DNA from 2 places in the Rummeliibacillus sp. NPDC094406 genome. Region 1 is predicted to be linked to the other one. Evidence: riboswitches for the same ligand, from Rfam matches in the RefSeq annotation. Region 1 holds a riboswitch; the other holds the start of a gene.
What was found. A riboswitch is a leader RNA that binds a small molecule or an ion and turns the genes downstream of it on or off. The one in region 1 is predicted to bind thiamine pyrophosphate.
Positions count from the first base shown of each region.

Region 2: it holds a riboswitch for thiamine pyrophosphate, as region 1 does, so the genes downstream of both, ACIQ4I_RS14080 (ABC transporter substrate-binding protein) here and thiC (phosphomethylpyrimidine synthase ThiC) in region 1, are expected to answer to the same signal.

Region 1 is NZ_JBIWGZ010000001.1:27,330-30,758, reverse strand. It holds gene ACIQ4I_RS00130 (DUF6434 domain-containing protein) at 297-866, shown strand; TPP riboswitch at 1,108-1,222, shown strand; gene thiC (phosphomethylpyrimidine synthase ThiC) at 1,352-3,130, shown strand; gene ACIQ4I_RS00120 (PPC domain-containing protein) at 3,427-3,429, shown strand, end outside.
Region 2 is NZ_JBIWGZ010000005.1:57,176-60,604, forward strand. It holds gene ACIQ4I_RS14070 (ABC transporter permease) at 1-176, opposite strand, end outside; gene ACIQ4I_RS14075 (thiamine-binding protein) at 177-467, opposite strand; gene ACIQ4I_RS14080 (ABC transporter substrate-binding protein) at 480-1,475, opposite strand; TPP riboswitch at 1,603-1,712, opposite strand; gene ACIQ4I_RS14085 (hypothetical protein) at 2,059-2,814, opposite strand; gene ACIQ4I_RS14090 (S8 family serine peptidase) at 3,005-3,429, opposite strand, start outside.

The DNA.
Region 1 (3,429 bases):
TATATATATTACATTACAGCACATTTTCTACATACGGTAAACAAATTTAAATAAACTGATAATTAATAACTGCACTAACAAGCGCGCAGCATGCAAATATTATCAACCACAAGGCCCATTTGTTTGGTGTATCATAATAAATTTCACCATGTAAATAAAAGGTAATACATATTTCTTTAAGAAGGCAAAAAATCTCCTTATATATTTTTCGGTTTGTTATTGTTGAATAGGATTATTTTTGCTACAAAAGAACAAATGTTCTATAATGAAATTAAATACATATGGAGGTGTTTTTAGTGAGGCCTACTCTAACAAAAGAAATTAGTGTGCAAAGTTTTAAAGACTTTTATTGGTTAAAAGAAGAATTACAAACTTTTTGCAGAAAAAATGGAATAAGTGCTTCTGGTTCAAAAATAGAAATTACCGATCGAATTGAAACATTTCTTCGAACAGGAGAAATTAAAAAGCCAATTAGAAAATCAAAGGTAAATAAGAAGGCAGAACCTCAAACAGATTTAAGTCTTGATACAGTCATTATGGAAAACCATCGATGTAGTCAAGATGTAAGAGCCTTTTTCAAGACAGTTATTCCTAATTTTCATTTTTCTACATATATCCAAAATTACTTTAAAAACAACATTGGAAAAACGTATCGTGATGCTGTAAATGCTTGGTATACGGAAGAAGAGTTAAAGAAAGACCCTACATACAAGAAAAAGATTGCTCCCCAATTTGAATACAATCAATTCATTCGTGACTTTTTTGCTAATCCAAAAAACCAAGGAAAAAGTCGTCAAGAAGCAATTGAAGCGTGGAATAACATTAAGAAACTTCCTGGAAGTAATAAATACGAGCCTAATAATTAACTTTTTAGGTCCCCTTAACATTTCTACTTGAACGTAATTTGACTTTTGACAACCAGAAACTCGCTTTTGTTGCCAATTTCAGTTTATCTCGTTCATCAGGAGATATTGAATGTTTTCTATTAGAATAAATATATTAATAATCTGGTTTAAAATTAAATAACCTATCAATTTTTTATTAATTCCTTTTTATGTATTTACTTTCTTTACTTATTTCCCTATAATATGGTTATAAAAATTTTATATTGATAACAAGGGGTGTCCATTGAGTTGGGCTGAGAGAGAAACACGTTGACGTTTCTTAACCCTCGGGACCTGATCTGGTTCATACCAGCGTGGGGATGTTACATCACTGAGCAAAGAAGATAGATTATCTATGTTTATATCGCCAGGTCCATTTTTAATAATGGACCTGGTTTTTTTCTTTACTGATATTTGCTGTGAAACAGATCTGTCCCTATTATCAATTAGAAAAGAGGATAGACAAGATGAACAAAACAAATGAAGAAATGAATTTTGCAGTTATGTCCAATTTTTCTGGTAGTCGTAAAGTATATGTAGAAGGAACACGTCCTGATATTAAGGTACCCATGCGTGAAATTACTTTAACTCCAACTAATGATGCTAATGGCGTTACTGAAAATCCCCCAGTACGTATCTATGACACTAGTGGCCCTTATACAGATGAACATCGCACTATCAACATTCGAGAGGGTCTTCCTCCCCTTCGCAGAGATTGGATTTTAGAAAGAAATGATGTAGAGGAATATACAGGCAGAAGTATGAGACCTGAAGATAATGGTTACAAAAAAGAAAATAGTTCTAACTCTATAGAGCAATTCCCATACATCAATTCCCGCCCATTACGTGCTCAAAAAGGAAAAAATGTTACACAGCTTCACTATGCACGAAATGGATTCATCACACCTGAAATGGAGTTTATTGCGATACGAGAAAATGTAGAACCTGAATTTATTCGTAAAGAAGTTGCAGAAGGTAGAGCAATTATACCTGCTAATATTAATCATCCTGAAATTGAACCTATGATTATAGGACGGAATTTCCATGTAAAAATCAATGCAAATATTGGAAATTCAGCTGTGTCTTCTTCTATCAAAGATGAAGTTGAAAAGATGACATGGGCAACTCGCTGGGGTGCCGATACAATTATGGATCTTTCTACAGGTAAGAACATTCATGTGACTAGAGAATGGATTATTAGAAATTCACCAGTACCTGTTGGAACAGTCCCTATTTATCAAGCTTTAGAAAAAGTTGGTGGGATTGCAGAAGATTTAACCTGGGAAGTATATAAGGATACCTTGATTGAACAAGCAGAACAAGGTGTCGATTATTTTACGATTCACGCAGGTGTACTTTTAAGTTATATTCCATTAACAGTTAATAGAATGACTGGGATTGTATCTCGCGGGGGTTCAATCCTTGCACAATGGTGTTTAGCACATCATGAAGAAAACTTTTTATATACTCATTTTGAGGAAATTTGTGAAATTATGAAGTCCTATGATATTACCTTTTCGTTAGGAGATGGTTTGCGTCCAGGATCCATCGCAGATGCTAATGATGCTGCACAATTTTCTGAACTTGAAACTTTAGGAGAATTGACCAAGATTGCTTGGAAACATGATGTACAGGTCATGATTGAAGGTCCAGGACATATTCCGATGCATTTGATTAAAGAAAATGTAGATAAACAAATGGAGATCTGCCAAGATGCACCATTTTATACACTAGGACCGCTTACAACTGATATTGCACCTGGATATGACCACATCACTTCTGCAATTGGTGCTGCGATGATTGGATGGTTTGGTACAGCAATGTTATGCTATGTAACACCAAAAGAACATCTAGGATTACCAAATAAAGAGGATGTACGAACTGGTGTTATCACGTACAAAATTGCTGCACATGCTGCTGACTTAGCAAAAGGTCATAAAGGTGCCCAACAACGAGATGATGCCTTGTCAAAAGCTCGCTTTGAATTCCGGTGGAAAGACCAATTTAACTTATCGCTCGATCCTGAAAGAGCTTTAGAATACCATGATGAAACATTACCAGCTGAAGGTGCGAAAACTGCACATTTCTGTTCTATGTGTGGACCAAAATTCTGCAGTATGCGTATTTCACAAGATATTCGAAATTTAGCAAAAGACAAAAAACTTGTTATTGATGATATAATTGGAGAAGGTTTGAAAGATAAAGCTTCTGAATTTCGTCATCAAGGAAGTCAAATTTACAAATAAAATAACTACACTATTCAATAAATAATGGGTAGTTAATAAAGAAAAAAAGAGCAGTTGGATAAGAAAAATGATTTTTCTTTCCAGCTGCTTTATTGATTGTAATAGATGTAACAAAAAATCCACGTTACTCCGAAGGAAAAACTTTACGGTATCCCCCACAGGCTCATCCCCTTTAATCATAATTTTTTACTTCTTAATAATGTATTGATATAGATATAAGGTATCTAGAAAATAAGCATATGCATGACTTCAGTTACATAGTATGTCAAGGATTAATTTAGAATGGAGTGTGGTGCATG
Region 2 (3,429 bases), on a different contig from region 1:
GTTGCCAAAATATCAACCGAAAAGCTAGGAATCACCTTAAATCCTTCTGAAAAAATTTGTGATGGTGCTGGTAAAAGCCATGCAGGTGTGTCAGTGATTCGTACAATAATTTCCCATAGACCTAAAAGAAAGAGGAGGAGAACAATCGCCCCTCCATTGTTTCGTAACCATTTCATTTATCGGTATTTCTCCGTTAAGGTATCCATTGTAATACCCGATGGTTGGTAAAGAATTTTCACTTGTGTAATGACATTGACACATCCTAGTTCAACCATTTTTTCATTCATCTTAGTAATGATATTCATCAACTCTGACATTTCGCCTTCCATCGTTGTTTCAAGAGGATGCACTTCATATTTTATCCCTGATTCATCGATCACTTTAATCGCAGCATCTACAAAAGGAATCACATCTTCATATTTTTCTGTTTTTGGTATAATTTGAACACTGATTAAAGAATTAGCCATTTTCATTTCCTCCTACTGTGGTAAAAATTCATTTGTGAATGCTTTTTTAGCATCGAATTTGCCTTCTAATAATTTATTGTCACTCATCCAATTTGCATAGTTTTCCCAAACTTCAAGTTTTTGCTCTCCCCATTGTTTAGCATCATCTTGATATTTATCAGCAAGCCACTCTTGACTTTTCTTCACAAGTTTTTTGTCTAAATCTGGTGCTGCTTTGATTAAGATATCTGCCGCTTTATCTGGATTTTTAATGGCATATTGATAACCTTGAGAAGCCGCTTTAACAAAAGCTTTCACTGTTTCCGGATCATTTTGAATCATTTTTTCATTAGTCGCTAATACTGGAGTGTAATAATCCAATTTTTTACTGTAATCTGTTAAATACATCATGTTCAATTTTTCTCCGCGAAGTTCAGCTTCTATACCTGTCCATCCATAGTAAATCCACGCAAAGTCTACATCTTTTTTGACCATTGTAAAGTAGTCTGCATCTCCTGCATTGATGATATCAACCTTCTTCACGTCTGCATTTTCGGTTTTCATCAATGAATCGATTACGGCTTTTTCCACTGGTGAACCCCATCCACCGTAAGTTTTTCCTTCAAAGTCTTTTGGCGATTTAATGTTCTTCGCGATTGGTGATGCGAAACCAGATGTATTGTGCTGAATAATCGCTGCGATGGATACAAGAGGAACCCCTTGTACTCGTGCTTGTGTAATTCCTTCTTGATAGCTAACTCCAAAATCAGCCTTGCCAGATGCAACGAGTTGGTCTGCTCCTGTCTCGCCTGGTTGAATAATGTCTACATCTAAACCCTGTTCTTTAAAGTATCCTTTTTCTTTTGCAACATATAATCCAGTGTGGTTCGTATTAGGTGTCCAATCTAAGACAACTGTTACTTTTTTTAGCTCTTTCTTCGAGCCTGCTGCATTTTCCTTCTTATCCTTTGACTGACATCCTGCTAAAGCGAGTATCGCCACTAACAGGAACACATATAACTTTTTCATCTTATTTGCTCCAATCTCTGTTATTTTAACAAGTTCTATGTAAAGAAAAGAGAAAAAGAAAAAACGTCCGGAACCATTCCGGACGTTAACATACATTCTAAAAGATAGTCATTTGATAACCCTATTATTATCTTTAGCTGATGTTCCCTCCGCTGGTGTTAACCAGTTCAGGTTCTAAGGGTCAGTATCTATCGGATACATTCTCAGCTGGCATCACCAGCCCCCCTACATTCTTCATACATATGAACTTTTCACATTCATTATAACAAAAATTTTCGGAAATTGGGGAATGGCATAATATTAAGTGTTTTATATTAGAAGAGGTCTGCTAAAGGTATTGGTGTCACTCTTCAGGTTTTAGGTTTACTCACGTTTTCAAGAAATATTCACGCTCTGTTACGATTTACTCGCTCATTCGCACATTTTATTTGCGCTTTATTGAATTGTATTCGCATATTACATATTTTAAATCTTCCATTTGGAGAAATTAATGAATAGATTATCTAAGTTTAGATAAGAATTTCGTTGTGTTTCCGAGGAAAAGGGTGAGACGGTAGGAGTTTTATAACTAATATATAAAATTTTAGTTTTGCCTCAGTTTGCTTAATATTTCATTCCTTAATTCTAACATTTTATCTTTTGATGGATATGGATTTGTAAAAGTTAATGCCTTATCAATTGAAGTAAGTGCATGATTATATTCTTCTGAATTTAGGAGAGCTTCGGCTAAATAGTACCAATAATACGAGATATCGTATTTCTGCAATATTTTTTTGTTATAAGAAGCAACCTTTTTGAAATAATAAGGATAAACATCTTCTGCTATCGTAAGTCCTGATCCCTGATACCGATAAACATCAACCATATAGGCATCTCCAATATCATGAGTCCAAATCGCTAATTCAAACTGTCCATCTTTCCCGTATTTTCCAGGCATATCTTCCACAAACAACTTACTATAATATACGTAATTTGTAAGTAAATTAACGAAGTTATACATTTTCCATTGTAATAAAACCAGTTGTGACCAGATACTTTCTACTTGCCAGCCAATGACTAATGAATTTACACCTAGAGGAGTTAGTGGAACAGCCATTAAATCCGTAATTGCATATCCTTTACCTTTTATTTCTGCCATTGGATACCAAATATTATACGATTTTTTTAATAGTATAAGATAATTTTCACCTTGATATTTATAGGCAACAATTAATTCCTTTAACCGATCTCCATCTATATCTGCCAATAAAATGGCTGGTCTGTTGTTTGCATTTTGCAATTTCAAAATAGTGGCTGATGGTGGCAATATGCTTTCCAGCAAATGTTCAAATTCATTCATAATCTATCCACCCTTTCATAGTAGTGTATGCATAAATTGAAATGGGAGATAGTTAGGTGTGATAGGCAGTTTACCTAGTTTCATGGAATTTTTAGTAATATAGGTGATCTTCCATAGTTGGATTGAATTTTGCCTCATTTAGAATTGAGATAAAAAAGCCTCTGATCGTTAAGATCAGAGGCTTCTTTTATTATTTTGGAAGATTAATATAAAGTTTACCTGCAGCCTTTTGGAGTGTTTCATTTTGGAAGCTATCGACTGCTTTTACTTCGATGACTGCTCCATCTGCTACAGTTCCATCCGGTACAGTCCAGTAACCAACATAATGTCCTGCTGATTCTTCAGACATAGGCAGTTCTGTTGCGTTTTGTGCAGTATCGTTAACGTTTGTTAATGGCATATGAATGAAGAAGGATGTTTTTAAGTCTGGCTCGCTGTCAAATACAATTTTAACTGTCTTACCAGTTGATAACGTCATATCATTTGTTGGCGTTAAGTTTTCAATAACTGGTGCTGTATAATCTGCAGTTACAGTTACTTTTTTCGTCACTTTGTTTTTCGCTTTATCTTGAGCTACTACTTTGATTTCATTTACACCTTCATCTAAAAGTATAC